DNA from 3 places in the Photobacterium sp. AWH4_225 genome. Region 2 is predicted to be linked to each of the others. Evidence: riboswitches for the same ligand, from Rfam matches in the RefSeq annotation. Region 2 holds a riboswitch; each other region holds the start of a gene.
What was found. Region 2 has a riboswitch for lysine ahead of ACXAD4_RS23920 (Na+/H+ antiporter NhaC family protein). Riboswitches for the same ligand answer to the same signal wherever they lie in the genome.
Positions count from the first base shown of each region.

Region 1: linked by a shared signal. The riboswitch ahead of ACXAD4_RS22370 (Na+/H+ antiporter NhaC family protein) and the one ahead of ACXAD4_RS23920 (Na+/H+ antiporter NhaC family protein) in region 2 are both predicted to bind lysine.
Region 3: linked by a shared signal. The riboswitch ahead of lysC (lysine-sensitive aspartokinase 3) and the one ahead of ACXAD4_RS23920 (Na+/H+ antiporter NhaC family protein) in region 2 are both predicted to bind lysine.

Region 1 covers NZ_JBSWTF010000004.1:1,128,665-1,139,330, forward strand. The annotation lists gene ACXAD4_RS22340 (inositol monophosphatase family protein) at 1-734, shown strand, start outside; gene gluP (glucose/galactose MFS transporter) at 818-2,050, shown strand; gene ACXAD4_RS22350 (CocE/NonD family hydrolase) at 2,285-4,099, opposite strand; gene ACXAD4_RS22355 (YfcC family protein) at 4,109-5,527, opposite strand; gene ACXAD4_RS22360 (LysR family transcriptional regulator) at 5,658-6,578, shown strand; gene ACXAD4_RS22365 (saccharopine dehydrogenase) at 6,690-7,754, opposite strand; gene ACXAD4_RS22370 (Na+/H+ antiporter NhaC family protein) at 7,800-9,293, opposite strand; lysine riboswitch at 9,417-9,594, opposite strand; gene cspE (transcription antiterminator/RNA stability regulator CspE) at 10,023-10,232, opposite strand; gene ACXAD4_RS22380 (NupC/NupG family nucleoside CNT transporter) at 10,545-10,666, opposite strand, start outside.
Region 2 covers NZ_JBSWTF010000004.1:1,490,998-1,501,663, forward strand. The annotation lists gene ACXAD4_RS23910 (D-alanine--D-alanine ligase family protein) at 1-278, opposite strand, end outside; gene ACXAD4_RS23915 (hypothetical protein) at 561-1,301, shown strand; gene ACXAD4_RS23920 (Na+/H+ antiporter NhaC family protein) at 1,418-3,004, opposite strand; lysine riboswitch at 3,088-3,258, opposite strand; gene ACXAD4_RS23925 (BCCT family transporter) at 3,445-5,358, shown strand; gene ACXAD4_RS23930 (M14 family metallopeptidase) at 5,445-6,569, opposite strand; gene ACXAD4_RS23935 (NUDIX domain-containing protein) at 6,744-7,187, shown strand; tRNA gene ACXAD4_RS23940 (tRNA-Ser) at 7,318-7,408, shown strand; tRNA gene ACXAD4_RS23945 (tRNA-Asp) at 7,536-7,612, shown strand; gene ACXAD4_RS23950 (iron-containing alcohol dehydrogenase) at 7,806-8,978, opposite strand; gene ACXAD4_RS23955 (hypothetical protein) at 9,089-9,448, opposite strand; gene ACXAD4_RS23960 (dioxygenase family protein) at 9,566-10,141, shown strand; tRNA gene ACXAD4_RS23965 (tRNA-Ser) at 10,245-10,335, shown strand; tRNA gene ACXAD4_RS23970 (tRNA-Asp) at 10,378-10,454, shown strand.
Region 3 covers NZ_JBSWTF010000001.1:266,324-276,989, forward strand. The annotation lists gene ACXAD4_RS01410 (cation:proton antiporter) at 1-579, opposite strand, end outside; gene metH (methionine synthase) at 783-4,454, shown strand; gene lysC (lysine-sensitive aspartokinase 3) at 4,686-6,068, opposite strand; lysine riboswitch at 6,177-6,364, opposite strand; gene ACXAD4_RS01425 (pyridoxal-phosphate-dependent aminotransferase family protein) at 6,620-7,738, shown strand; gene ACXAD4_RS01430 (PglL family O-oligosaccharyltransferase) at 7,807-9,564, opposite strand; gene uvrA (excinuclease ABC subunit UvrA) at 9,668-10,666, opposite strand, start outside.

The DNA of each region.
Region 1 (10,666 bases), 360 kb from region 2:
TTGCCTGCCAACTTGCCAAAGAAGCAGGCGCGCTTGCCCACTCCTACCAAATGAAACTGGTAGAAGAAGGCCTAGATATTGATGTAAAAGGCCGCCAGGACTTTGTCAGTGTGGCTGATAAAGAAACCGAGAACTTCATCCGCCAGCAGCTGAGCCAGCACTACCCGCAAGATGGTTTCCTGGGCGAGGAGAGCGGCGAATCTGGCTCAAGCGGTACTGGGACATGGGTCGTCGACCCGATAGACGGTACCACCAACTTTTTGCGCCAGCAGCCAATGTGGTGTGTATCCATCGCCTACATGGTGGATGGCGAACCGGTGATCGGGGTGATTTACGACCCGTGTTATGACGAGTTGTTCTCGGCACAGGCAGGACGTGGCGCTTGGCTGAACAACCGCCCTCTAGAAGTTAACCAAGGTGATAATGCCCTTGTCGGCTTGGTGAACCTTGGCTATTCGGCAAAGATGCCACTGGAAAACTACCTAGCTACCATGACCCGTTTGCTGGAGCACGGTATCGAGCATCGCCGCCATGGCTCCGCCGCTCTGGGCCTTGCCCACGTAGCGGCAGGGCGCTTCGACGGCTACCGCGAAGACTTTATCAATGCGTGGGACATTATGGCGGGTATCGCCATTTTGCGAGAGGCCAAAGCAGACGTCATCTTCAACCAAGTTGAAGGGGGCTATGCGATCCAAGCCTCGATCCCAGCGCTGTCCGACTTGCTCAAAGGTTAACATCACCACTTGCACGGCTGCCCTTCCCTAGAAGCAATTCGGTAGCCGCTGCAACCCTCAAGTGCTTCAGGTCCCGCTCACACATGAAAAGAATATCTACACTCAGCCACCAGCAAAGCTTGTGGCTGATCAGCCTTGTGCCATTTATATGGGGCATGCTCACGGCAACAACCAATTTACTGGTTCCGTACTTAAAAGATGTCTACTCGCTCACTTATACCCAATCTATTTGGGTCCAGGTTATTTTCTCCTCAACACCGATTATCGCCAGCCTGCCAACGGCAATGCTAATTGGCCGGGTCGGCTTCAAAACCAGCTTGCTGCTGGCCCTAGGCCTATCGGCGGTAGGATGCGCAGTGGTATTGATCGCAGGCAGCTTCGCCTCATACAGCCTGACCCTGTTCGCTATTGCGGTTATCGCCGTCGCAGTGACTGCTTTGCAGGTGGTGGCCAACCCTATCATCGCCGACATAGGTCCCGAGTCTGGCACATCGCAGCGGCTGACCTTCAGCTCCACCATCAATGCCCTCGGGGTCACCCTCGCTCCGATGCTCGCGGCAGGGTTCTTATTCCGGGAATATGAACAATCAATGGCCGAGCAAGCCAGCAACCTTTTGGTGCCTTTCCTTGCTCTCGCTGCTACCATCACCCTTATCAGTATTGCCCTAGCCAGGCTTCCCATCACATATCCTGCCACTCCCAACTCTCCACAAAATCAGAACCAGACGAAAAGCCAGCTAATCAAACACCGTCATTTCTGGCTCGGTGTGCTCGCAATATTTTGTTATACCGGCACAGAAGTCAGCACCGGCACCTATCTTATTAGCTACCTAAGCCATGCCGGTGGAATGAGCTTTGCCGAAGCGAGCCGCTTCATTGCAATGTACTGGGGCGGGGCGATGCTGGGGCGACTGGTCGGTACATTCCTGTTCTTGAAAATCAGCGCACGTAAAACGCTCATTTTCAATGCACTGGTGGCTGCCTGCTTTACCCTCACCGCCATCATGCTGCCGGGCAGAAGCAGCGGACTATTGCTGGTTGCCCTCGGGCTATGCCACTCCATTATGTATCCGGTAATTTTCTCGCTGGCAGTCAAAAAGCTAGGCGGTGATATGGCAAAGGCAACCGGCATTTTGGTAATGGCCGGCTGCGGAGGCGCAGTACTGCCTTTCGTTCAGGCACTTCTGGCGGACAGATTCTATATTGCCGATACCTTCTGGCTGACATTCAGCTGCTACTTGGTCATCGCCTTCTTTGCTATCAAGGGATACCAGCCTAAACCTTGTGAAGAAGTAGTGTTTAAAGAAGCGGTTTGAGTTTCGCGGCAAGATTAATCGACTAGTTGTTGAATAATAAGATAAGGGGATCTAATGCAAGGCATGGGTCCCTTTTATCTCTTGCTGTTTAATAAATATGTTAAGCGTAATTTCGTTAAGAACAGAGCCGCAAGTGAAGATTGAGCAGATACCAACCTAAAACTGCAAAATTAACGACTAAACTTAGCTGGGCAAATGACAGTGAAAGCCCCTAATAACATAGGAGCTTATTTTTTAGTTTGGTAGTATCTCCAAGGTCAGCACTGATGGATGACTTTGGCTACAGTGGATGGTGTTTTTTGCAACTTGCTTGGTATACGCCTCTCCTTCTGGTTCACCACTATTTGGGTTGACGTCAAATTTAGGGAAATTGCTGCTGGAAATGTCCAATCGCAATTTGTGCCCCTCCGCAAAGCAATTCTGAGTGGCAAAAGCTTCTACCTCAATTTCGTAGATCACTCCACGACGAAGGAGCTCTGGTTTCTGCCAACTCTTGTGATAGCGACAGCGAAAGATACCATCCGAGATATTCATAGCGAAGCCTTGCGGATAATCTTCACTTGGCGGATAAACATCCACCAGTTTGATGGTGAAATCCGTATCCGGTGCATCGGATTCAATAAAGAGCTTTGCCGACACTTTTCCTGACACAACCAAATCTTCACTGAGTGGTTCGGTTTCAAAAACCAACACATCCGGACGTGACGCAAGAGGAAGGTGATTGCCTTCAGTGCCGTAAAAGCGGGCATCTTCACGTTGATCAAATGCGCCACCTTCAAACACAGGTTTACCCGAAGTTAACGCACCGCCAATGGTGGGAACGGGATTGTTCGGGTCAGCCAGATAGCTTATGTGCTCCTCTGTCACTGGAGCCTGCTGGGAAAGTTGACCTTGTCGGTGCAGATACCAATGCTGGGCCTCTGTGTTTTTCATCGGCCAGCGATCACTGTTTAGCCACTGTCCACCATGCTTAAGTCTTCCAAGTTCACTTTTTTCACCCGAAGCGCCCCCCATCTGAAAAACCTGAACATTGGAAAATGTATGGCTGTCATCATCGAGTAACCAACGTTGGAACCACTTCACACGAAAATCCAACCAGTTGCTGTCAATATTGTGGTCAAATGAGGCGCCCTTCCCGAAATCTACATCACCGCTATGTGTGGTATTCCGATCCCCATGCAGCCACGGGCCCATGATCAGTGCCGTCTGAGAGCGATTTTTTTCACTCAGAACAGTGTAGTTTTCCAGCGTACTTTTAACGTACACGTCATACCAGCTCGACATAAGCAATACCGGAATATCAGCAATGTTCTGGTAGCTATCAAATGCGTAGATGCCGGACTTTTTCCAAAAATCACTAAAACTGCCTTGTTTCCACTGTTCGAGCAAATATTCCTCATATTCAGGCACATGGCGTAATGGCGACTGGCCGGCCTTCCACGGCAGGTAATTAAACCATTCACGGATATCCTCCAATTCCAGAGCCTTTTTCACCACAGGATCTTGTTGGGCCTTGGGACTAACCAGTGCCTGACGATATGCCCATGTCGCCTGCTTAAGCTCAAACGCCCCGCCCTGACGAATACCGCACTGATAGGCATTGGAGAAACCACCTGAATCGAGCACCATACTCGCAAGCCCCGGGGGATTAAGACAGGCCAGTGCCAATTGAGTATGCGCTGCGTAAGAAAGACCCATTGTGCCTATTTTTCCATTGCACCAGGACTGCCCAACTAACCAAGCACAGGTATCATAGCCATCTTCGGCTTCGTTGATGTACTTGGTGAAGGTGCCACTTGATTGATAACGGCCACGACAATCCTGAAAGACACACACAAACCCTTTATCAACAAACGCCTGAGCCATTTCTTCACGTGAGACTTTATGACCATCCAAAGTGACTTCGGAACGAGAAGGCGCCGTTTTGTCGTAAGGTGTTCGCTCCATAACTACAGGCCACGGGCCCTCACTGTTAGTTGGAAAGTAAATATCAGTCGCAAGTGTTTCTCCGTCTCTCGTACGGATTTTGACATTAGTTACTGCTCTCATGGGGTGTCCTTAAGCGTATACGTGTAGGCTAATAGATAGGAAAACCAGAGCACACGCTATGGTGATAAGGAAGAACGGGAAGATGTATCTTGCCCACTGTCCCCATCCTACTTGCGCGGTAGCAAGGAAGATCAATAGTCCGCTGGAAGTAGGGGTAATGATGTTTGTTGCCCCGTTACCCATCAGGAAAGCTAGTACCGTAGTGTGCGGGTCGACACCAGAAAGCTGTCCAAGTGGGCCGAGGATCGGCATGGTTACGGCGGCCTGCCCTGAGGTGGATGGAATCGCTACATCGATTAACAGCTGAGAGAAGAACATGCCATAGGCTGCCAGCGTTGGTTGGCCTTCACCGATGACTCCAGCTAAGTGGTAGATGATGGTATCAAGCACTTTACCTTGCGCAAGAACGATAGCAACAGAGGTTGCCAGCCCAATCAACACGCCAGCGATAAGGACTTTTTTCATTCCATTGATGAAAGCGTTGATGGTGTCATTGGTCGAAAGGCCACCAATGATAGCGAAAATCACACCGAGAGAGATATAGTATGCAGATAACTCGTTGTATTTCCATTTCCAAGTCTGCGAAGCATAAACCAGAAACGCGATCCCCAGACCAAGTATTGTCAGCACAAGTGTATGACGAACTGGCAAAGGCTTATTGTCCCATTGCGCGATGATTTCAGTTGTGCGAGCTTCTTTTCGAATACTATGCAGAACGTACGCAACCCCGATGGTCATCAATACAACATAGACAAAAATACGCATACCCATACCGCTGAAAATAGGCACATCAACCAGAGGCTGAGCGACGGACAGGGCATAAGGGTTAGTAATGGATGCTAAATAACCGACTTTAACCGGAATGGTGACAATCGCCAGACCGATAATTTTTGATAGCCCCAGCCTTGTTGCCATGGCCACCACCATAGGTATCACAAGCAGAAACTCTTTCGCCATTCCCATGAATGTACTGCCCATGGAAAACACCACCATCAGGATTGGCACCAATAAGTAAACGTTACCCCGAGTAGCAGAAAGCGTACGCTCTAGACCTGTTTCAATGGCGCCAACTTTGTCGAGTACACCAAACATACCGCCGATAAACAGCACCATGAAAATCATACCAGCTTGCTTGGTGATGGCTTGAGGAATACTGACTAGCGCATCAAGCAGGCTAACGGCTTGCGCTTCCCCTTCCTGAGGGTAAATGCCAATCAGGTTGAGTGGTGAGACATCTTTTTCCAGCACTTGGTATGTGCCGGGAATGATCAGCTTTCCGTCACGTTCAAACTGTCCGGAATCGAAAAAATAGGTCATCAGTACTGCTACCAAAACGACAGACAGCAGGATGATTACTGGGTTTAAGTTACCTTTTTTCTTTGGTTGTTCAGTAACATTTTGTTGAGCTGGTGATATAGCTTCACTCACTTTAAATCTCCATTTCGTCACATTCTATCCTACAACATTTCTGCAACATATTTTTTTGTGTTAGTGTTTTCAATTCAATGACAACTTGTCATAGGGGTATGATGAAATTAACTTAATCAAATGGAACCAGATGAACATAACGGCGAAACAACTTCGGGTACTCAAAGCTATCAGCCAAGCAGGAACAACCAGTATGGCAGCAGAGCAGTTGAACTTATCTCAATCTGGTGTAAGCCGAATGTTAGCCCAGCTGGAAAAAGAACTTGATCTGGATCTCTTTGAGCGAGATAGAGGGAGATTAAAAATTAAGCCCGAATCGCTCAATTTGTTATCAAACGCACTGCATGTTTTGGAGGGTATAGAGCAACTCCAGACTCAGGCGTCGGAAATTAAGAGGGGACGCAAGGCTAAGCAGGTATTCAAGATTGCGATGCCTTATACCTTTGCAAAGTCAATCGCACCGAAACTTATCAAGCAACTGGTGACGGCATATCCTGACGTATCGGTAGAACTGTTTTCCGGCCATTATCGCTCGATTGAAGAGAGCGTGTATTCCGGTCAGGCCGATGTCGGGTTTACCCGCATCAATAACCATTCAAAATTTCGTTCCACTGCGATCGATTCAGGTATTGCGATGTGTGTGTTTCCCCAGGGCCACCAGTTTGAGGCGTTCCACTCGATCGTCGCTGAAAACTTGCGAGATCAGAAACTCGTTATGATCGGCCGAAAGAGTAGCACTCGTTATGATGTGATGAACTGGTTTACTCGCAGTAATCTGTTTCCGGAGATCGTCGTTGAAGCGCATTCTGTCGATGTAGCCTGCTCACTTGTGGCAGAGGGTATTGGCGTTTCCATTGCTAATAGTACCATGCTCAAAGGGATGGATAATCACAGAGTTCGTGCGCTGCCTATCCTAGACTTGCCTCGCTATCAATACGGCGTAATTCAAAGGCCTGATGATATTGCCAATGAGAGCAAGCAGGTGATCATTGATACATTCTCTGATTTGCTTCAGGAAATGTTGGCTGAACTTCCAGTGCTGGGACGTTAACTATTATGAAGCTTACAGGCGAAGTTTGAGTTAGATTTTATCGATATAAAAAAGGGATCTAACAAACGTAGATCCCTATCACTTATCAACTTAGACGAGCCGCCCCGGTTTTTACTTTACAATGTTCTGCGCTGTCGCGTAGAAGTCACGTGCCCTTGCCCAGACGCCGTTTGGATCTTCACCTTTACACAGGGTCAATAGATGCGGAAGCAGTTGCCCAGCGAAATCTTCGCTGCTTTCTTTTGGCAGTACTGTTGGTAGGTGGTCGACCGCCTGAACATATAGCCCGCTAACATCCGATTCGATAATTGGCTTCGCCAACTTGGTGCTCTGGTTGTAGATGCGGATTGGGTTATCCGGGTTATTCGGATCGCAGCTGACATCGCTGACCATGCTCAGGCGAGGGTTCTCACCCAGGCTTTCCTTGGTAATGAACGGAGGCGTGCCCTCGGCAAGGTAAGCACAGTTAACCAAGATGTCGTAGTCATTGATTGCAGTGAATGGGCCACCGGCTTTGGTTTCTTCGATATCCCAGCCGTCAGCATCGATACCCAGCTCGGCAAATAGATCCAATGCGCCACGGCCACAGCGGCCAAACTGACCGATAACCAATACCTTAGGCTTCTCTGACAGTGTTGCAACCTGCTCGCGCAGTACTGCTAGGTAATGGTCGCGATCCGGGTAGCTGCCCACTGCGCCGAACACATCTTTACAGTGTAAATGGTGGATATAACCCGACAGGCCAATCGCTGCACCAACATAGCCCGCCCAGTATCCGAAGGCACAAACACGCTTGCCCATTTCGTCTTGCAGGAACTCTAGGTCAAGAATTTGGCCGCCACCGGCATTGAAGCGGGATAAGATCTGCACAGCTTCATCCTGCCCCTTGAACGCATGGGCAAAGTAAATGTGCTGGTGCTTGAGCGGGAAGTCATCTTCAGCCAGCTCTTTCAAACCCAAGATATAAGCGTGCTCTGGAGCTTCAGTCCAGCTATGGCCCGCCGCTAGCTCACAGCCCACATCGACATAAGCTTGGTCAGGGAAAATACGGGTATCGCTACGCTCGACAATCACCTGGGCGCCCGCATCAATCAGGGCTTTGGCTCCGGTAGGTGTCAATGCCGTGCGGTGCTCACCCACTTTTACTTCATCTCTTAGCCAAAATAGTGTGTTCATTTTCAATCCTTTTTTTAAACGGTAGCTCGAAATAGCAATCGCTATTTAAGCGGTAACTGGGGTGGCTGCGGCCTGACGGCGCACCATCAAAACAATCAGTGCAACTTGCAATACGGCGGCCAGTACGATGGTGTACGGGCTACGGGTGATTTCGGCAACCATGAAGCCGATGCTGGCGGTTACGCCTGTCAAAATAGCGTATGGGAACTGGGTGCGGACGTGGGAAACATGATCACATCCAGTCGACATCGAGCTAAGAATTGTCGTGTCGGAAATCGGTGATGAATGATCCCCCAGCATACCGCCACTTAGCGCTGCACCAATACAAATTAGTGGGTCGGCGCCCAGCGCACTGGCAACCGGCACTGCAATCGGGATCAGGATGGCGAAAGTGCCCCACGACGAACCTGTCGCTACCGAGATAAAGCTGCCGATAATGAAAATCAATGCAGGCAGCATAAACACCGGCAAGCGATCATTCATCACCTGGCTAATATAGTCCCCTGTACCCAGAGACTTACAGATATCACCCAAGGTCCATGCCAATAGCAAGATAACCAAAATTAGCATGATCCGCTGCATTCCCGACACAAAAGTGTTGAAGGCTGTCGAGGCGGTCATAGTTTTGGTGTAAGCGTAGTAGGCAATCGCCGTTATCGAGGCAATCAGATAGCTGGTGCCAAGCGATGCTCGGATCACCGGGCCATTGATGGTGCCATGCAGATGGTAGTTATAAGTGAACAGCGCGATCAGCGAGCCGAACAGTACCGCCAGGGGCAATACAATCAGCGAGATACGGCCTGATTTCACCTGCTGGTCATCCACAGGCAGTACGCTCTCCTCAGCCTGCTGGCGAGCTTGCCGCTCGGCTTCGGCCATTGGCCCCCAGTCTTTTTTCAGCACCGCGTAGACAGGCACACTGAACAGTGCCAGCAAGGCATAGAGCTGGTAAGGGATCACCTGCAGGAAAGTCGCAAAGCCATCAACGGGCTGGCCCATGTTATCGAATGCGTTCTCAATCAGGCCCTGCGAGTAGACACCCCAGCTGATAATCGGGATCAGCACGCAAATCGGCGACGAGGTCGAGTCAATGATAAAGGCCAGCTTCTCCTTGCTCAGCTTGAGCTTGTTGTAAATTGGCGAGAACATCGGGCCAAGAATAAGCGAGTTGCCCGAGTCGGTAAAAAACACCCCGATCCCGGTTGCCCAGGTGGCGAGCTGGGCTTTCAATGGTGATGACACATAGCGGGTCGCCATGGTCGAAAACGCTGCCATACCACCGCTTTGCTCGACCAGGTAGATAAAGCCGGAAATAATGGTAATAACAATAATGATCTGTGCGTTGCTGCCCGATGCAAGCTGTGTGAACGGCCCATCAGACAAGAACATCAACGCAGTATCGACAGGATGACCCTTGGTTAAGATCAGCATGCCGCTGATCACTGCAACGCCCAGAGCCAAAACAACATGCCGAGTGGTAAAGGCGAGTATCAGCGCCAGCACCGCGGGTACGATGGACAATAATCCGTAATCAGCCATTCGTAGACTTCTCCTAAAAAACAACATCAAGGTATTTGAGTATTTAGAGGAGGGGCGTAAGGAGCACGCGAGCGACAAAGGCTGTACGAAATCGGTAGGCGAACTTACCTGTTCGAAAACAAAAATTGCTGTAGCTCTCCATCCGGGCAGGGCCCGAGATGACAGTGCTGCTCCTATTAAGAACAACCCCAGCAGCTTGGCTGACGACCAAAACCACTTCGGCATTGACTCCTTTCGTTTAGCTTCATCGGCTGTCGACCTTCACTAAACTACTCTTAGGTAATGCGCCTCTACGTTGCAGGCAGTGAATAACCACCCGCTTTGTATTGAATAAAACATAAAAACGCATAATCCAAATCAACTTGACGCCACATTGTGATCAATATCACATTATATATTTTATTAAACACTCAATTAACAAAACATTGCACTACTGGCTACCATGCTTGCAGCAACAACAACCACAAAGGCTATTTTTTGCTGTTAATGGTGGATTTCATATCAGTATTTATCTGGAGTAGTCTTAGCTTTGTCGGGGTTGACCGGAGAGGGCCTGAGAAAGACACAAGGTACCGGTGCTAAAATGGAGGCTCAACCTGCATATTTACCCAGCGGTACCTAAATAAAAAAGTGGTTAAAGGTATGTTGAGGGAGGAGTTGGGGTTCAGATATTGCAGATACAAAAAATGCCGGCCTAGGCCAGCATTTTCTTCTCTAAAGTTCGGAAACTTATAGAGTAACTACGTTCGCAGCTTGAGGACCTTTCTGGCCTTGCTCGATGTCGAAAGAAACTTTCTGACCTTCAGAAAGAGTCTTGAAACCTTCAGAAGCGATAGCGCGGAAGTGTACGAATACGTCAGCACCGCCGTTCTCTTGAGTGATGAAACCGAAACCTTTTTCTTCGTTAAACCACTTAACGATACCAGTAGACTTAGACATGTGATGTCCCTTATGTAAATTCATTTAAACCGCAAGCCAATAGCTACGGTCAGTTAAAATTGAATTATTAATGTGACGATAAATATAAGGGAAACAGTTAGATACAGTACGAAAACGTAATGATATCAGATGGTTTAACTTGTACTTGATGTTGCATTAAATAACTCTTCTCAAATTGAGCCTGCGTATCATAACAACAGAGTGAAAAATATGCAGCGAATTTTTGACAATTTTTCGTATTATTTTTTGAGGGGTTAACTATTCATTCAGTAATCCAGGCCTATCACCACAATGCTACCCCCTCATCAATGGCTAAAAAGAGAAAAAGAAACCTGCTATCGTCGCACTCATCAGATTGGACAGAGTCGCGGCAAAGATGGCAGGCATGCAGAGAGTAGAAATCTCATGACGCCGCTTCGGTGCCATAGTCCCTA
Region 2 (10,666 bases):
AGGGAAATGGACGAGGCCAAGAGGCCGCTGCCAGTATAGGGGATCTTGAGCAAATCGAGCAGGGCTTGCAGGTGCCCGCTTTCACCCATACCGCCATGAAGGGCAATGAAAGCTTTGTCTAAGTTGAAGAAGCCCTGCAAGGTGATATCAATGTGCCGGGGATCGATCTTGATAGCTTCATAACCCAATGACTCAACGGCCTCGGCAATACAATTGCCCGACTTTAATGAGACTTCGCGCTCGCTAGACTCACCGCCGTATAAAATTCCAATTCTCATGGTCATGTTCCGATTAAGCTTTGTTGTGTGAAAAAATCATCAAAGGAATACAAACCGATTGTTTTATAGCGAACAATCGAAAAAGTAAGAGTATAAAATTACTTGTATAGTGTTTAGTAGCTTATTGTAATGCTTTGTACTTCATATTGGATTGAAATGCCTAAAAAGTATGACATTGTGCATAACTTTATTTTCATCACAGAGAATGTTGTCTTATTTTTGAGCAAGGAATGAATTTCTTTTCAGCTAACTTGAAATAAATATCCTGCTAGGTATTGGGCTATGAACAGACAACAACAGCAAAATAAGTCATTGGGTATGTGGTTAATTTCCTTGTTGATTTCCTTGTACATGGGGCTGTTTGCGACGGTCGCAGCTGCACTGGAGTTTGAAAGCTATCCTCTAGATACCCTGGATAAGACGACGGCACAAGGTGTGAAGGCTGAAGTGGTTGATTACCACGGCCAGAAAGGGATACACGTTGCGGTGTCACCAGATCATCAGTCTGCTGAGCAAGGAGGATGCGATCACTGTACATATTTAGCGTTGGAGACTATCCCGTTTCGTGATGGCACCATTGAAATAAATATGGCTGGTGAGCCGCAGCAGAATGCAGCTGCAACATCAACGGCAAATGGCTTTGTGGGTATCGTTTTTAGGGTCAGTGAAGACTTGTCCAAATATGAAGGTGTGTATTTCCGCCCTTCCAATGCCCTGTCAGAAGATGAAGCGCAGCGTGAAATGACGGTTCAGTATTTCTCCTATCCGGATAACACCGCTGAACAATTGAGGGAGTCGGATCCGGGCAAATATGAAAGCGCAGCTAATATCCGTCCCGGGCAATGGTTCCACCTGAAAGCCGAAATCAATAATAACCAAGCGATTTTCTATGTTGATGGCGAAAAAATCTTGGTGGTTGACCGCTTGTTCCACGGCTCTGAGCACAAAGGGGTCATTGGGTTTATTACCGAGCCAGGCAATGATGCATATTTTTCAGAGTTGCAGATAAAGCACAGCCAGTAGCTGAACCTCCATCTTGAAGCAACTTGAGTATAAAAAAAGAGCAAGGCCGTGGCCTTGCTCTTTTTGTTTGAAACTGTTGTTTTTGAGGCTTTTGTATTTAAAGCCTTTCAGAAAACTTAGCTCGTGACAGGCTCTGCTGCAACAACAGGCTTGCTCTTACGAACAGCAAAGGCACAGAACGCCATAAACCATAGGCCGCTCACAGCAACACCTGCCCAAGCTGAGTGGGTGTAGCCGATAGCGAGGTAACCCAGCAGCGCGCCGAAGGCCACTGAGCATGCGTAAGGAAGCTGGGTCATGACGTGATCCATGTGGTGGCAGCCTGCACCTGTCGCAGACAAGATACTGGTGCTTGAAATTGGCGAGCTGTGATCACCAAATACCGCACCGGCCAGTACCGCAGACAACATTGGAAGCAGCAGTGCGATGTCACTGGCCGCAGCAATATCACCGGCTAGCGGTAGCATGATGCCGAACGTACCCCAGCTGGTTCCTGTCGCAAATGCCATGGCACAAGACAGCAGGAAGACAACTGCCGGAAGCAGTTCAACCGGCAGGTTACCGTTAGACATTGAAGCTAGGTAGATACCGGTTTGCATGTCACGCACAACGGCGCCAATCGTCCAGGCAAAGAATAGGATAATAATAGCGGGCATCATGGCTGAAATGCCTTGTGGGGCGGCTTTCATCCAGCTGCCTGCATCTAGCTTCAAGCGAAGGGCAAGGCCGATAGAGACGACCAAGCTGCAGATCGCACCGTATACTAGCGATGAGCCTACATCGGTGTTCTCAAACGAGCCGATCACGCTGAAGGCTTCGCCGTTGGCAGCCAGTACATCCGCACCTGACTGCACCATGAAAAATACCGTTGCCATAGTTAGGGTCAGGATAGGCAGTACCATATCAATCATGCCGCCTTTGGCTGACTCTGGCACCTCGACATCCAGGCCGGCTGGTTTGCCTTTTGATTCATCCCATAGCTTGCCTTCAAGTGCCCACTTCTCATGTTTGCGCATCGGGCCGATATCAAGCTGGAACGCAATCACACACAGCACCATCACAAGGGTGAATACCGCGTATAGGTTCATTGGCATCATCTCGACAAACGCCGAGATTGGACTTTGATCGGTCACGCCATGTGCCACCATGATGCCGCCAACTAGGGCAATGATGTATGCACCCCATGAAGAGATTGGCATCAATACACAGACTGGTGCTGCTGTGGAGTCCAGCAGGTAAGCGAGTTTGGCTCGAGAGATATTGAAACGGTCAGTCACCGGGCGGCAGATAGCACCCACCGATAGGCTGTGGAAAAAGTCGTCGATAAAGAAGATGAAGACCATCAGGCCTGTCAGTGATTTGGCACTGCGACGGTCTTTACAGCGGACCGCTGCCCAGTCGGCGAACGCTTGGGTAGCCCCGGAAACACTCATCAGGCTGATCAGCGCGCCAAGCAGCAGCATGAAGATGATCATGTTGACGTTATCGCTGTTCATTGCGCCGTCGACCCATACAATTGCCAGCACTTTGCCGACCAGGTATTGCAGGGACTCAAGCGGTGAGTATTGGTTAAGCATCAATGCGCCGGCAAAGATACCTGCTCCGAGGGAGAGCAAAACCCGCCTGGTGGTGACCGCAAGGATAACAGCCAGCATGGCAGGGATAACGGACATTAGCGAGTCCGAAAAATCGACAAGGTTCATGATCTCATCACACCTATGTGTTTCAGGTGGAGATCTACCGAAAGGAAGTGTAACTAAGACGCAGAAAAAGAAGACTTGTTACCCCCTCAGGTAGCGCTCCATAGGTAAATACTATGGCAGTTCTGTGCCTATTCGACACAGACCCAGCGACTGAGTTGATGGCTGCAGTCACTTCGGCGCTGACTCCTTTCTCCGGCTTCAAAGGTATCACCCTCCACACGGTTACTTATAGGCAGCGCGCCTCTACTGATTTAGGGTTTATCACCGTCAATCCTACTGGATTTTGGTCATAAGTCTAACATTATATACGGCTGAATATTTATGTCAGCTAATAATAAGCTTTTTTCATGGTCTTGATTAGAATCTTGGTTTGAAGCGTTAGCCCTTTCCTCGGATTATCCGTTTTACCCATTGCTGGGTTTAAATTTTAAGGAGCTAACGTGTTTTCTCGCAAACACTTTGAATTGATTGATAAACCGACGTTCTTCGGGGCGTTGGGGATGTTGATCTCGGTTGTGGTGCCTTTGCTGCTGTTTCCGGCACAAGGGGCAGAATGGATTGCTGTCGCCAAAACGTTTATGACCGATAAGCTCGGTTTCCTCTATTTGGCGCTCGGTGTCGGTGCATTCTTCTTTATGATTTACATCGTTTTTTCCGATATCGGCCAAATTAAACTGGGCGATCCTGATGAGCAGCCCGAGTTTACGACGGCGTCATGGGCGGCCATGCTGTTCTGTGGTGGTATCGGTGCCAGTATTCTTTACTGGGGGACAATTGAGTGGGCGTATTACTACCAAGCGCCTCCTTTCCAGTTAGAACCTGGCAGTGAAGAAGCGGTCCGCTGGGCGGCAACTTATGGCTTATTCCACTGGGGGCCGATTGCATGGTCTATTTATTTGGTCCCTGCATTGCCGATTGCTTATTTCTTCTATGTGCGCAAGCAGCCTGTACTTAAGGTCTCGGCGGCATTGATGCCTGTGATAGGGGAAGCCCGCAGTTATGGTTGGCTGGGTAAAGTCATCGATGTGTTATTTATCTTCGGCTTGCTGGGCGGTGGTGCTACGACGCTGGGCTTGGCTGCGCCGTTGATCACCGAAGGTGCCAACTACCTATTTGGCGTACCGAAAGATACGGTTACCCAAGTTATCGTATTGATGATTTGTACCGCCATCTTCGCCTACTCGGCGTATGCCGGGATGGAGAAGGGCATTAAGTTCCTCAGTAACATCAACTTCTGGGGGGCTTTGGGTCTACTGGCTTTTATTCTGGTGACTGGGCCAACGATATTCATGCTGGAAACCGGCTTGGATTCACTGGGCCGTATGCTGTCGAACTTCTTTGTCATGGCAACATGGGCTGAGCCGTTCGGCGGCTATGGCTCGTTTGAAAATACCCACTTCCCGCAGGATTGGACTATTTTCTACTGGGCGTGGTGGCTGGTGTTCGCCCCGAGCATGGGCTTGTTCGTCGCGAGGATCTCCCGTGGCCGTACCATCAAGCAGATGGTGACCGGTTCGATATTCTTTGGGTCGATGGGCTGCTTCCTGTTCTTCATGATTTTGGGTAACTACGGTCTATCGCTTCAGCTTTCGGGAGCGTTGGATGTGGTTGGCATCTTGAACTCTGAGGGTGCGACAAAAGCTATTTTCTCTATCCTTGAGCAGTTGCCGTTTAGTACCTTGGTCATCGCAGCATTCACCCTGCTGTGTTTGATTTTCACTGCCACGACGTTTGACTCGATTTCCTATATCTTGGCATCGGTTGTACAGAACAACGTGACTGAAGACCCAATGCGCTGGAACCGCTTGTTCTGGGCATTTGCGTTGTCATTCATGCCGTCGGTATTGTTGTTTATGGGGGGGCTGTCGACCCTGCAAACGGCGGCTATCGTCGGTGGCTTGCCACTGCTTGTCATTGCAGTAATGCTGATGATGTCGGCGGTGAAGGCGGCAACGCTCGATCTGACCCATCAGGAAGGTTATGAAGATCCGGTGATCAATATCGAGGAACTACCCGATGTCGACCCATGGTCAAATGAAGGCATGGCATTGACCAAGTTCGAGGAGCTGAAAGAGATCGCCATGGCGGCGGCAGAAGCCGAGCGAGAAGCACTTTACAAAGTGTGGAAGCTGAAGAAGAAAATCCGCGCTGAAGCGGTGGCCAACGGTGAGTCCGGGATGGATTTCAGTGATGCGCCGCAAGAGCGTTTGGATCAGCTTCAGCAGTTGATGGACGATGCCATGACAGCCAAAGAGAACAAGCTAGCCGCTTCGGAAGAAGCGCAGGAAGCACGCAAGGTGTTCAACGAGCTGATGCGAACCCGGTTGGAAACGATGGTCGAGCAGGAAGTGTAGGGAAGCACTGACTTACAGCTATAAAAAATGCCGAGTCATGAGACTCGGCATTTTTGTATCTAAAGCTTTTGTGTTTAAAGAAGGCGTTAGATCTGATCGACCACAGCCCACACGGCTGCAAGCACATCCTGGCCGAAGGCGACGCTGCGCTCCGGCGACCAGCCGTAGAACTCATCAGGGTGGCTGATGTGATCTTTAAATGGCATCTCGATAGTGTAAGACAGGCACTTGAACTGCTCGGCAACCCAGTTGGAGCCAATGGCCAGGTTAGCTTTGCCAGGCTCGTCTTTGTCGTAACCGTGGGCTACCTGGAATTCTGGGGTAATGGTCAATAAAGCAGCCTTGAACGCATTTTCTAATGCGGCATGGCGCTCATTGTAAGATGGGATCCCTTCGCTGCCTGCTACGAAGTTATACGGGATCGCTTCGTCACCGTGGATGTCGAGGAACATATCGACGCCAGTCGCCAGCATTCGCTCGCGGACAAGGAAAACCTCTGGACTCTTATCCATTGATGGGGTTTGCCATTCGCGGTTTAGGTTGACACCAATGGCATTGGTTCGCAGGTGGCCACGGATACTGCCGTCCGGATTCATGTTTGGCACGATATGGAATACCGCTTTGTCTAGCAGGGCTTTGGCAACCGTGTCGGTATCATCAAGCAGGCGCTGCAATAGGCCTTCGATAAACCACTCGGCCATGGTTTCACCCGGGTGCTGGCGGCCAATGATCCAGATGTTTTTCTTCTCATCTGACGGTTCGCCAATGGTCAGCAAGCTCATGTCGTTGCCATCAAGGGTCGCACCAAGGGTTTCCAGTTTGCAGCTGAACTGGCTTTGTGCCTGGTGCAGTAAGTCTTGGTGGCGGTCGTAGCTGTATGGTGCGAAGTAGGCGAAATACATCGAGCCGTACTCTGGGATCATCTTGAAGCTTAGGGTATCGCCATCAAACTCAGCAGGAATACGGAACCACTCTTCTCGGTCGTATGAGGCGACAACGTCATAGTCTTGCCAGCCTTCCGGGTAGGCAGACTTAGCCAGGTTTAAGATTGAGAACTGGTGTTGCTTCTGGGGCTCGCTTTCGAGGCGGAAATGGAACCATTGCGAGATATCTGACTGGTTATCGGCAGGGATGGTCAGCTGGATGTTGTCTGGTGAATCGGCACTGACGATATGGATGTTACCACTTTCGAAATTGCTGAAAATTTTCATTGTTATCAATCTTATGTTTGTTGAGGTAAAAAGAGGTTAGCTGTAAATATAGCTGGTTTGAAGTATTTATCTGTTACAGAGCATTGATAACTCAAAGAGCCGGTAAAGTAAAAAGCTTCGGGCCCGTAGAGCACTGCGGTAACATGGCATAAAAACGACAAACAGGAAGATAAAGTGGCTTTTCATTATGTTGCTCGCGGGGTGATCCGCGATGGAGACCGTATCCTTTTGGTCAGGGCGATTGGCGATAGTATGACTTTCTTGCCCGGTGGGCATATAGAGTTTGGCGAATCGGCGCCGGTAGCATTGGCCCGTGAATTGTTCGAGGAAGCGTCAATAAATGCCAACGTCGGTGAATTTATTGGTGCGGCTGAAAACGAATGGTTCCTTGAGGGGCAGCCACAGACTGAAATCAACTTGCTGTTTGAGGTTGAAACGGGTCTATCGCATAGAGACCCTGTTGTTTCCAATGAAGCTCATCTCGAGTTTTTCTGGGTACCTTGCAAGGAAATTGAGCAGTGGAACCTTTTTCCTGAGTCTCTTCGTGCTCTGGTTAAGCAAGAGCAGAGACCTAAACAGGCATTTTGGGGTTCGGGAATCCCACTCAAGTCAGTATGATCACACACTTTTTTATGTGATTTTGTTGATTAAACGGATAGATTGGCTCTTTGTTGTCTAATGTGTGAGCAAACGAACATTTTGGGGGTTTACACATTACGGCAAGCTTTATATTATACGCCGCACTTACGGAGAGATGGCTGAGTGGTTGAAAGCACCGGTCTTGAAAACCGGCATACGTTTGTAGCGTATCTAGGGTTCAAATCCCTATCTCTCCGCCACATTTCAATAGTCAGTAGTCATACTGGTTATTTGACCTTTTGGGTAAGCAGGGTTCAAATCCTCCATACCAAGAGCGTCTCCACCACATTCTAAAAGTTTGACCAAGGTTGAGCTTTATAAAGAATTGGAGCGGTAGTTCAGTTGGTTAGAATACCGGCCTGTCACGCCGGGGGTCGCGGGTTCGAGTCCCGTCCGCTCCGCCAACGACATTAGCCCGATGCGAAAGCGTCGGGCTTTTTCGTATTTACCACTCCCGAAAGTGCTGCGCACTTTTGTCTGCGGAACTAGGCGTCCCCACCGTGATGCCGGACCATCGAGTCCACTTGGATGCAAGCCCAGCCCTCCGCCACTACACTGAAGCCTCGTCAGAAATGCTGGGGCGTTGTTGTTTTCTCGTTATTCCTTAGCAACAAACTTCGTCAATAGCGCTTCGCCTTGCTGTTGGCTGAGGTACCCCGGTACTGGGTAAGTACCGTGGGCTTCAGCCAGTGCACGCTGGGTTATAAGCGGGATCTCTTCGGCTTTCAGCTCTGGGAAAGAGGTTGGGATCTCCAACGCCTTGTTAAGTTCTGTCACTGCGACGATGAAGTCTTCTGCGGTGTTTAGGCCAATGGCTTCGGCGAGGAGCTGTAGCCGGTTTTCGCAGTAGGGTTTTAGCAGTTTGAGTACTTCTGGAAGCAGGACGGCATTTGCCAGACCATGGGGAATGTTGTACATGCCGCCTAGCTGGTGGGCAAAGGCATGGACATAGCCAACGTATGCTCGGGTGAAAGCACATCCTGCCTCGTAGGAGGCAATCGCCATTTGCTCTCTTGCCTCTAGGTTATGGCCATCCTCAAAAGCGGTAGTTAAATATTTGAAGATCTTCTCGGTTGCTTGGATCGCGTATTTAACAGTTAGCGGGGTATGGTAGGTGCCAATATATGACTCAACAGCGTGGGTCAGCGCATCCATACCGGTTGCGGCAGTAATGGGTTTAGGGAGTCCGACCATCAGCGTCGGATCTATCAGGGCGACATCTGGCAGAATTGCCGGATCGACAATGGCAAACTTCTCACGTGCACTTGGATCCGAGACGACCGCCGCAACGGTCGCTTCCGAGCCTGTGCCAGCTGTGGTTGGAATAGCCATGAACGGTGGTAACTTCTTTCTGATTTTGAGCTTTCCTGCCAATCTTCGTACAGGCTTGTCCCTCACGATTTTTGCACCTATCGCTTTAGCACAATCAATCGGTGAGCCCCCGCCAATGGCAATAATGGCGTTGCATTGTTGCTCTTTGTACACATCCGCACCCACTGCGACATTGGCAATGGTCGGGTTGGGTTTTACCTCATCGTAGATGACATATTCAATGCCCTGGTCTTTCAGGGCGTTACATAAAGCCGTTGTGAGACCGAGTGAGTGAATCATGGCATCGGTAACAATGAGCACTTTCTGAGCGCCTTTTGCGGCCATAAGCTCACCGGCTTTGGCGACGCTATTGGTACCCATTTCGAGTTCGGGGAAAGGAATCGTGATGAGTTTGTTGAGCTGTTTATTGATTCCAACCACGGTTTTGTAGAGCAACATAGTAAACATCCTTTTAAACACGTGTTTGAATTATAGTCATAACTCGTGATGCGTTTATGGGATGAGCTTCATGGTTGAACAAAAATATGCTGCTAAGTGCTTATTAGGTTTTAGGTATTGGCAAGGATCTCAACCAAAGGGAACGGTTGCGAGGTTAACTTGTTGTTTCGGTATAAAAAACTATTTGTTGTTTGGCTACCGTTACTGAACAGCTTGGTAATTTGGTAAGGCGTACCTTTGGCGAGGTGCCAGAGAAAATGCTCAGCGGCCTTATCAAATGTCCTAACGCGTTCAATTTTGTCGACAGTCCCTAAAGGCGAATGGAAGGTGAACTCAGTTAAGGTAACGCTGCCATCACATTCAAGGCGTTGTTTGTCGACATGCTCGAAGCCGAAATCATTGGCTGAAGGGGCCACGCCTCCTGGCAGCATCTGTGCGGGTAGGATTAAAGTTGCTTGTGAAAGGGTCATTTCAACTCCTGCTTTTTTATTATCGTGGCACAGGCTGCAGGTTAATGCACTGCGATCTTATGAGCAAATTATCTATGTGCTGCCACACTGTAAGAAAGCCAGCAAAGGAGATAAGGGATGAATAGGCGGCATTTTCTAGCACTGTGGTCGGTATTGTTTGTGAAACCATTGTGGGCAAAAACGCCTGCTGTTGCGACCCCTTCGCAGGCTGAAGGGCCCTTTTATCCTGTTACACCTATTCCACTGAGAGCCAATTTAGTTTTGCAGGAGGAAGGTTTGGCTGGGGAGCCGATCGATTTACTTGGTCGGGTGATAGACACAGATGGCCAAGCGCTATCTGGAGTAAAAGTGGAAATTTGGCAATGCGATGGCAATGGCGTTTATGATCACCCACAGCAACCTAATAATGAGGCTTTTGATCGCCACTTTGCCGGTTTTGGTGCTGTAGAAACCGACAGTAATGGCCAATACCGTTTTCGTACTCTCTATCCTGTGCCGTATACCGGCCGTCCACCCCATATTCATGTCAAACTTTGGCGTGGTAATAAAGAACTCTTAACGACACAGCTCTACCTCAAAGGGCAAACGGGTAACGAATGGTGGGGTGGGCGAGAACGCCAGCATCTCCAGTTTGATCCTGTTGGAAGTGGGAAAGATAAGGTCGGAAATTTCGATTTTATTCTCTCTGTGTGAGTGCTTAATTCTCAAATATTGAATTATCGGCTGTATTGTGAGCAGTCAGTCGTTCTGGGTGTTTACAAGTCCCTGAGTGCCCGATATTATACGCCGCACTTACGGAGAGATGGCTGAGTGGTTGAAAGCACCGGTCTTGAAAACCGGCATACGTTTGTAGCGTATCTAGGGTTCAAATCCCTATCTCTCCGCCACATTCTAGATACTGGGTAATTAGCCGAGTGTCATACAGAATTGGAGCGGTAGTTCAGTTGGTTAGAATACCGGCCTGTCACGCCGGGGGTCGCGGGTTCGAGTCCCGTCCGCTCCGCCACTACATGAAGGCTCAGTCGAAAGACTGGGCCTTTTTTGTACCTGTTGATTCTGGCGTCAGTCCTGCGGACTGATGAGTCCCGGTCGAGTGCGACCCCAGCCCCAGCCCTCCGCCAATACACTGAAGGCTCAGTCGTTTTTTGTATGCTTCGAAATTGGCGTTCGTCCTTCGGTCGAATGAGTTCCGCTGGAGCGCCAGCCCGGCCGTTCCGT
Region 3 (10,666 bases), on a different contig from region 2:
TTCGTTACCGAAAGCGATGGTAAATAGGGTAACGAAAATGACAAGGCCGAAGCCGTCATTGAATAAAGATTCGCCCTCAATCTGGGTAGAGATACGCTTTGGCGCATCGAGTTTTTTTACAATGGCTAGTACGGCGATCGGGTCAGTCGGTGAAATCAGCGAGCCGAAAATCAAACAATAGATCAAATCAAGCTGGATACCGAGCACCTGGCAAATCCCCCATAGGGAAAACCCGATGAAGAAGGTCGAAAATAACGTGGCGGCAAGGGCCAGGGTGGTGATTTCCCACTTTTGATCTTCTAGGTGAGGCAGTTTGATCCCCAAGCCACCCGCGAACAACAAGAAACCTAGAATACCCTTGAGCAAGAAGCTCTCGAAGTTGATCTCGCCAAGTTGGCTTGCAGCAATGTCTTCTAGATGGAACCAGCCATTATGCCCGGCAACAATGATGCCCAGAGATAGCACCAACGCCCCAGCAGTGATGGCGATAGTGGTCTGCATTTTTCCTATTTTGCTGTTTACAAAGGCGATAAGCATTGCTGCTGCCGCCAGGAAACAGAGGGTGCTGTAAACTGACATCCAGTGACCTCGATGGTATTTGAAAGTAAAGCTGAAAATTGTGTCAAAATATAAATCTATCGTTGCCCGATAGCTATCTTTAATTTCTTACAATGAGTTAAAAATTAATCAACGAAAAGCCCTTTAGACGTCTAGATTTCCATTTTTGCTATGGTAGGATGTGAATTAGCTGTAACAATAGATAAGGAAGTAAAGCGGTGTTGATGGGCAAGGATTTACTAAATAAGCGCTTGGCAGAGCAGATCCTGATCATTGATGGTGGCATGGGCACCATGATCCAGGATTATAAGCTGGAAGAGCAAGATTACCGTGGTGAGCGTTTTGCCGACTGGCACATGGATCTCAAGGGCAATAACGACTTACTGGTACTGACACAACCGCAATTGATCAAGGATATTCATGCCTCATACCTTGAGGCCGGTGCTGATATCCTGGAAACCAACACTTTCAACGCAACCACGATCGCGATGGCCGATTATGAGATGGAAGCGTTGAGTGCCGAGATCAATCTCGAAGCGGCCAAGCTTGCCCGTCAAGTGGCCGATGAGTGGACGGCAAAGACACCGGATAAACCACGATTTGTGGCTGGTGTATTGGGCCCGACCAACCGCACCTGTTCTATATCGCCGGATGTAAACGATCCTGGCTTCCGAAATGTTACTTTTGATCAGCTGGTTGAGGCGTATGCCGAATCAACCCGTGCTTTGATTGAGGGTGGTTCGGACATCATCCTTATCGAGACGATTTTCGATACTCTTAACGCCAAAGCCTGTGCCTTCGCGGTGGACACCGTGTTTGAAGAGCTGGGCTATGCTTTGCCGGTGATGATTTCCGGTACCATTACCGACGCTTCCGGCCGTACGCTATCGGGCCAGACCACTGAGGCTTTCTATAATGCCTTGCGTCATGTAAACCCTATTTCTTTTGGTCTGAACTGTGCTCTGGGGCCAGATGAGCTGCGCCAGTATGTTGAAGAGCTGTCGCGAATTTCCGAGTGTGCGGTCTCTGCGCACCCCAATGCCGGCCTGCCGAATGCCTTTGGTGAATATGATTTGTCACCGGAGGAGATGGCGGCCCATATCAAAGAGTGGGCCGAAAGCGGTTTCTTAAACTTGGTGGGTGGTTGTTGTGGTACTACGCCAGAGCATATCCGTCAGATTGCTGAGGTTGTGGCAGAGGTCGCGCCTCGCGCATTGCCGGAGCTACCGGTAGCCTGCCGTTTGTCTGGTCTTGAGCCGCTGACTATTGAAAAAGATACCTTATTCGTCAACGTGGGCGAGCGAACCAACGTGACCGGCTCGGCCCGTTTCAAGCGCTTGATCAAAGAAGAATTGTATGACGAGGCGCTGGAAGTAGCCCGCCAACAGGTAGAAAACGGCGCCCAGATCATTGATATCAACATGGATGAAGGGATGCTGGACGCCGAAGCGTGCATGGTGCGCTTCCTCAACCTGTGTGCCTCTGAGCCAGAAATCTCCAAAGTCCCAATCATGGTCGACTCCTCGAAGTGGGAAGTGATTGAAGCTGGCCTGAAATGTATTCAGGGCAAGGGGATTGTTAATTCCATCTCGCTCAAAGAGGGCAAAGAGAAATTCGTTGAGCAGGCCAAGCTTATCCGCCGCTACGGTGCCGCTGTAATTGTGATGGCGTTTGACGAAGTTGGCCAGGCGGAAACCCGCGAGCGTAAGCTGGAGATCTGTACCAATGCCTACCGCATCTTGGTTGATGAAGTTGGCTTTCCGCCAGAAGACATCATCTTTGATCCGAATATCTTTGCGGTAGCGACCGGTATCGAAGAGCACAACAACTATGCGGTTGATTTCATCGAAGCCGTTGCGGATATCAAGCGCGATCTGCCGCATGCAATGATTTCCGGTGGGGTGTCCAACGTCTCGTTCTCGTTCCGCGGCAATAATTACGTCCGTGAAGCCATTCATGCTGTATTCCTGTACCACTGTTTTAAGAACGGCATGGATATGGGCATCGTGAACGCCGGCCAGCTTGAAATTTATGACAATGTCCCGGAAAAGCTGCGCGAAGCGGTAGAGGACGTGGTTCTGAACCGCCGTGATGATTCGACCGAGCGCCTGCTGGATATCGCTGCTGAATATGCCAATAAAGGCGTGGGTAAAGAAGACGATGCGTCGGCGCTTGAGTGGCGCACTTGGTCGGTAGAAAAACGCCTTGAGCATGCTTTGGTCAAGGGGATCACCGAGTTTATCGTCGAAGATACCGAAGAAGCGCGCCTCAATGCGTCCAAGCCGCTCGAAGTGATCGAAGGGCCGTTGATGGATGGCATGAACGTGGTCGGTGACTTGTTCGGTGAAGGTAAGATGTTCCTGCCGCAGGTGGTGAAATCAGCCCGGGTAATGAAACAGGCGGTTGCCCACCTAGAGCCTTATATTAACGCTGCGAAACAAGCGGGTGCGACAAACGGTAAGATCTTACTGGCAACAGTAAAAGGCGATGTCCACGATATCGGCAAGAACATTGTTGGTGTGGTACTGCAGTGTAATAACTACGAAATCATCGATCTCGGTGTAATGGTACCTTGCGAGAAGATCCTCAAGGTCGCCAAGGAAGAGAATGTCGATATCATCGGCCTGTCAGGCCTGATCACACCTTCTTTGGATGAGATGGTCCACGTGGCGAAAGAGATGGAGCGCCAGGGCTTTGACCTGCCGCTGTTGATTGGTGGGGCCACGACGTCAAAGGCTCACACGGCGGTGAAAATTGAGCAGAACTACAGTCACCCGGTGGTGTATGTGAACAATGCTTCTCGAGCGGTTGGTGTATGTACGTCGTTGCTGTCTAATGAGTTGCGTCCTGCTTTTGTCGAAAAACTGGATGCTGACTATGTCAGGGTTCGTGACCAGCATAGTCGCAAGCGCCCTAAGACTAAGCCGGTTACCTTGGATGTCGCAAGGGCAAACAAGGTGGCGATTGATTGGGATAACTACACTCCGCCGGCACCGCTGAAACCTGGTGTACAGGTGTTTGATGACTTTGATGTTGCCACCCTGCGTCAGTATATCGACTGGACGCCTTTCTTTATGACCTGGTCATTGATGGGCAAATATCCGGCCATCTTAGATCATGAAGAAGTTGGCGAGGAAGCGCGCCGCTTGTTCAATGATGCTAACGAGTTGCTTGATAGGGTTGAACAGGAAGGCTTGCTCAAAGCCCGTGGTATGTGTGCCATGTTCCCGGCCAACAGCGTTGGTGATGATATCGAGGTGTACACCGATGAGTCGCGAACCGAAGTCGCCAAGGTATTACACAACCTGCGCCAGCAAACTGAGAAACCGAAAGGCTTCAATTACTGCCTGTCGGACTACATTGCGCCGAAAGAAAGCGGCAAGGCCGATTGGATTGGTGCCTTTGCAGTAACCGGTGGTATTGGTGAGCGCGAGTTGGCAGATGCCTACAAAGCGGCGGGTGATGATTATAACGCGATTATGATCCAGGCTGTGGCCGACCGTTTGGCCGAGGCATTTGCTGAGTATCTCCATGAGCAGGTACGTAAGGATATCTGGGGTTACTCACCGGATGAGGATTTGTCCAACGATGATCTGATCCGCGAGAAATACCAGGGGATCCGCCCGGCACCGGGTTACCCAGCGTGTCCTGAGCATACCGAAAAAGGCTCGCTGTGGGAGCTGTTGCAGGTCGAAGAAACCATCGGTATGTCACTGACCACCAGTTATGCGATGTGGCCGGGGGCATCGGTCTCTGGCTGGTACTTCTCCCATCCAGACTCGCGCTACTTTGCGATCGCCCAGATCCAAGATGATCAACGTGACAGCTATGCTGATCGCAAGGGGTGGGATTTGGTCGAAGCCGAGAAATGGCTGGGGCCGAACCTTAATGGCTAGTAGGTTTGCTAAGAACTTTTGTTCGAATAGTCTAGCCTATGCAGCAGAATAAATTTCAAAACCTACCCGTCAGGGAAGACGGGTTAGAGCGACATGGATGTCAGCTTTTGCGTTTTTGAAACTTTCATTCTGTTGCCTGGCTTAAGATATCAAGCAACAGAACAACAATAAAAAAGGCGCTCATTGAGCGCCTTTTTCTTTTCTACTATTCAGAATCTTATCCGTTTAGCCTTACTCAAACAGGCCTTGGTGCAGAACCTTGATCACTTCGCGTGACTCTTCTGTTTTCACCAGGAAGCACAGGTTGTGAGTGCTGGCACCGAAGCAGATCATGCGTGGACTGTAGTCATCCAAACGACTAAATACCTGGGTTGCTGCGCCAGGGGCATCACCGAGTTCGTTACCGATTAGTGCGACTAAGCAAAGGTCTTGCTCGACCTCCACGCTACACAACTTGCTAAGTTGCTCCATTGCCGCAGCAGGCAGGCTTGGGGCACCACCACCGGTATCGGTTTGATCTAGGGTCAATGACACACTGACCTCTGAGGTAGTGATCAAATCAACCGAAATCTTATGCTCGGCCAGAATACGGAATACTTCTGATAGGAAACCGTAGGCGTGGAACATGTTCAGACTGGTCAAGGTAACCATAGTCTGGTTGCAGCGTAGCGCTAAAGCACGGAACTTCGGTGGTTCACTGACTTTCTGACGGATCCAAGTACCGCCTTGTTCAGGCGCTTTGGATGAGCCAATGAAGACAGGGATCTGCTGACGAACCGCTGGCAGTAAGGTCGATGGGTGCAGGATCTTGGCGCCGAAGTTGGCCATTTCAGAAGCTTCACTGAAGCTGATCTCACTGATTGGCTTGGCATTGGCGGTGATACGCGGGTCGGTAGTGTACATGCCTGGTACGTCAGTCCAGATCTCAAGGGTTCCGGCACTGATGGCCTCAGCAACGAGAGCGGCGCTGTAATCACTGCCACCACGGCCTAGGGTCGTGGTTTCACCGTTGTTATCTGAGCCAATAAAGCCTTGGGATACGACAATTGTACCGCTTTCCAGCAAAGGCTGGAGCTGGTCATCGGCGAGTTGGCGGATGGCGTCGATTTCCGGAATGGCTTTGCCGAATTGACTGTCGGTACGCATGACAGAGCGAATATCGAAACGTTGGGCAGTAGCCCCCATTTCGTTGAGAATTTGGGTAAATAAGTGCGTCGACAACAGTTCACCATGGGCAACCAGCTGATCAGTCAGCTTAGTCGATGGTGCTTCGGCGGCCTGCTCGGCTAGGCTTGCCACGTTATTGATAAGTTGTTCTATGTGGCCAGCGACAGCGTCTGGCTGAGCCAGGTTGTCGATAATGTTCTGGTGAATAGAGGTCAATTTATGTAGCCGTTGGGAGCGCTGCTCGTTATCGGCAATTCCGTTTGCAAGTTCAACTAACAGGTTGGTAACGCCGGAACAGGCACTGATCAAAACTACTTTAGCAGCAGGGTTGTCCTTGATGATCGTGGCACTTCGGCTCATGGCGGCATGATCGGCTACGCTAGTACCGCCAAATTTCGCTACGGTTATCGGTGGAGGAACAGTAAAGTTATTTTCGACAAAGCTCACAACGAGTCTCCCAGTAATAAAGAGTATAAACGCAATTAACAGGGGGCTCGGGATGGTAGTCCCGACAAAAGTCAGGAGAGCAAAAAGGTAAGATTGTAAACCGGTACAACAACCAGAAGCTCCCCACCTATTCATTACCATAGTGAATAGATGACAGCCAGAAGGATTCAACCTTCGTAGCCGATACGCCATGCCCCCTGTCATGTCGTATCTCGGCGTTACTCCCCCTCTCCAGACTGCCTCGGGGTGGGGCCCCGCAATCCTAGATACCTGGGTAACGCTCCTCTTCTGTCTGCCCCTGAGAAAAACCTTTCCTCAGGATGAACAAAAAACGATCTACATTGAACCGGATTTGCAGGTGTGTTGTCAATTACATAGAAATAAAATATGCATAAATTTTGCAAAAAATTGTCACAAATGTTGATGGAATCTATGTGCCAGAAGGTGGTCATGATTTGGTATAAGCATAATTAGCTCATTGCTGATATAGTCAATCAGTACCTTACAATAACGATTGACTGTCACGCTTACCGCCAGGGAGGAAAACAATAATGACGATTGGTAGCTTCTACCCACCACAGCGCACCCTTATGGGCCCGGGCCCTTCAGATATCTACCCACAGGTGCTTCAGGCCCTGAGCCGCCCGACCATTGGGCACTTGGATCCGCTATTCATCGGTATGATGGATGAGCTTAAACAGCTGCTGCAATACGCCTTCCAGACTCAAAATACCTTTACCATTGCGGTCTCTGCCCCGGGCAGTGCAGGTATGGAAGCCTGTTTCGTCAACTTGGTTGAACCCGGCGATAAGGTGATTGTCTGCCGCAATGGCGTATTTGGCGACCGGATGCGTGAAAATGTCGAGCGTTGCGGCGGCGTTGCCGTGATGGTCGATAACAACTGGGGGGAGCCAGTTGATCCCGATTTGGTCGCCCAGGCTCTGGACAGCAATCCGGACGCAAAAATCGTGGCCTTTGTCCATGCCGAAACTTCAACTGGTGCGCTCAGTGATGCCGAGGCGATTGCCAAACTGGCCCGTGAGCATGACTGCCTGACGATTGTGGATGCTGTGACCTCGCTAGGTGGCGTTCCTTTGTTGGTGGATGAGTGGCAGCTGGACGCGGTCTATTCCGGCAGCCAGAAATGCCTGTCGTGTGTACCGGGTCTATCGCCACTGACGTTCTCTGAAAAAGCAGTGGCTAAAATCCAAAGCCGCCAAGCACCGGTGCAGAGTTGGTTCCTCGATCAGAGCCTCGTGTTGGGATACTGGAGCGGTGAAGGCAAGCGCAGCTATCATCATACTGCGCCGGTCAACAGTCTTTATGCTCTGCATGAAGCCTTGGTTTTGCTGCATAACGAAGGGTTGGAAAATGCCTGGCAGCGCCACAAAGACGCCCACCTGGAACTTCGTGAAGGTCTGGAGCAGTTAGGCATTGAGTTTGTGGTGGATGAGGCTCATCGCTTGCCTCAGCTGAACGCAGTTTACATTCCTGACGGTATTGATGATGCCGAAGTCAGAAAAACCCTACTTGAGCGTTATAACTTGGAAATTGGTGCTGGCCTTGGTGCTCTGGCAGGTAAAGCCTGGCGTATCGGCTTGATGGGTTATGCTGCCCGCAGTGAAAACGTCGCATTGTGTTTGCGTGCACTGCAAACGACGCTGAAATAAATCTGCGCTTCGATACCAACATTATCGATAGTAAAAAAATGGCTACCTCAAGGTAGCCATTTTTGTCTTTAAGGAGCTGATTTATCAGCTTCACTTTCTATTGTCTGTACCTCAGTCGTACTTGGCGAAGCGAATTTGTGTTCTGGGTAGAGGTAACGAGCCTCATCAAGAATTTGTACGGCCTGTTCCAGCTGTCCAAGCTGGCCGTGGGCACTGATCAGGTTTTGGTACAGATCAGGACGGGGCCAGTGTTTGGCTTTTTGCTGCGCCCAGTTGATGTATTCCTGGATCAAGGTTGGGTTGTTACTGGCGATCCCCAGCTGCAATTGGGTCAGATGTAAATCCCATTCAAAACGATTTTGCCACGCCCATGGGTTGTTGACCCGCATTAGGTAATCGACATTGGCCGGATGGCTGGTTTCGTATTTGGTCAGCTGCGCACCCGAATATAGAGTCGTCACCATAAATCCGGTAGTGATGAGCGGGACGCTCAATACCAAGGCTCGTATTGACAGGATGTAGTCCATTCGTTTTTTGTAGTATTTGGCCGTTAGGTTATCGACCCAATAAATCAGCAAGATGAAAATCACCCAGTGAACCAGAGAATGGTAGAACGGGTACTCCAGTTGGGAATGCAAGACGATCGGGAAAAATAGGCCGATCAGAGCCAGCTGGGTCCCTTCCCGGGCTTTCTTTATTTTGAGAAATACTGCTGCCGCGGCTGCGAACAGCGCAAGTAGAGGAATGATCCCCCCTTCTGCGGCCCAGAATACCAGCTCGTTATGCGGATGGGTAAGGGCTGCCATACCGGCTGGGTTGTCCGGGCTATCGTGGTGCCACCTTGCGGTTTGGGTAATATAACTGACCTCGAACGTGCCGAAGCCGTAGCCAGTTAGTGGCTGGGTGAGGAACATATTGACTGCTTGTGGAATATGCATCGCACGGGCACTGACCAAACTCAAGCGGTTTTCCTGCGGTGACCAACCTGCTGAGCTGTTGATGTGCCAGGAAACACTGAGCCCCAGTACTATCATCAGCAGCCACATTCGCCACTGTGCCTTGGCAGCAAAGCGGCGCAGATATGGGATCAGCAGTAGGGTACCGACCACAGCACCGAGCCAGCCGGTCCGTGAGCTCAGAACAACAAGCAGCGGCAGGGTGACAACAGGTGTCAGTAGCAAGAAGCATTGCTGCCAGCTCCATTTTCCCCGGTACATTGGGATGCGCGCCAGTAAATAACCAGATAGCACCAAGCCGGTGGCGAGGAAACTGGCCATCACGTTGGGTTGCTGGAAAATACCGTATGGGCGGTTGGCCACGGTGTCATAGCCAATAGGGTTGCCCGGCTCAAGAAGCATGAATTGTACCCAGCCGAAGCCTGATTGGATCCAGACTGCAGCAAGGACAAACCACAGCATGCGCTGGCGACGTTTGTGGTTAAACGAGAATTGCTGCAAGCCGACGAAGAATAGTAGGCCGGCCCATAAGCCAAGTAGTCTTGGCAAGCTCTGGCTGACATCGGCATTGGGGTAGAACACCGGGAGGGTGAGTAAGATACAGCAAACAGCCAGGACAATGGTCAAGCGCGAGTAGCGCCATACCCGCTGGCGGCAAATTTCCAGCAGGCCGAAGGCAATGGCAAAACTGAATGGGATCCAGCTCATGGCATTGAATGACAACTCAAGCCCGGATCCACCAGGGTTATGCTGGAAGTAGTGCATCGCGAGTAGGAACAAGATCCCGAGTGACACCAAAAATGGCTTAATCATCGGTTTGCTGATCCCTTTCTCGGCAAGGTTGGTGCCTTTTACATATAACACTGTCATGGTGGTTGCGCGGATCTCACTGTCAGAATCAAACAAAACCGGGCTTGAATGCAAGCCCGGTTTATCGTCGTCGGTTAGGTTGCCTGAACTATTGTACTGGCGTTCACTCTGGCAGCAAAGGCTTGAGGAAGCGTGCAGTGTGCGAACCTGCGATCTGCGCCACTTGTTCAGGTGTACCGGTTGCAATGATTTCACCGCCACCGCTACCGCCCTCGGGGCCAAGATCGATGATCCAGTCTGCAGTCTTGATAACATCGAGGTTATGTTCGATCACCACGATGGTATTACCGTGATCACGTAAGCGATGCAGGACATTGAGCAACTGCTGTATATCATGGAAGTGCAGGCCTGTGGTTGGCTCATCTAAGATATACAGGGTCTTGCCGGTATCACGCTTGGACAGTTCGCGTGCTAGTTTCACGCGCTGTGCCTCACCACCCGATAGTGTAGTCGCCGCCTGACCCAAACGGATGTACGACAGGCCAACATCTATCAGGGTCTGCAGTTTTCTTGCAATGGCTGGTACCGCATCGAAGAACTCGCGAGCATCTTCGACTGTCAGCTCCAGCACCTCGTCAATGGTCTTGCCCTTGTAGCGAACCTCTAGTGTTTCGCGATTGTAGCGCTTTCCCTTACAGGCATCACAAGGCACGTAGACATCCGGCAGGAAGTGCATTTCAACTTTAATCACACCGTCGCCCTGACACGCCTCACAGCGTCCGCCTTTGACGTTGAAGCTGAAGCGACCCGGCTTGTAACCACGCGAACGCGATTCCTGGGTGCCGGCAAACAATTCACGGATAGGCGTGAAGATCCCGGTGTAGGTTGCCGGGTTAGAGCGTGGCGTACGGCCAATCGGGCTCTGGTCGATATCAATGACCTTGTCGAAGTGCTCAAGATCTTGGATTTCACGATAAGGCGCAGCCTGGCCAGATGTCGCCCCGTTGAGTTGGTGGTGGGCGATCTGGAAGAAGGTGTCATTGATCAGGGTCGACTTGCCCGAGCCGGACACCCCTGTGATACAGGTCAGCAGGCCAACAGGGATTTCAACATCAACATCTTTTAGGTTATTGCCGGTAGCGCCGAGTAGCTTGACGGTCCT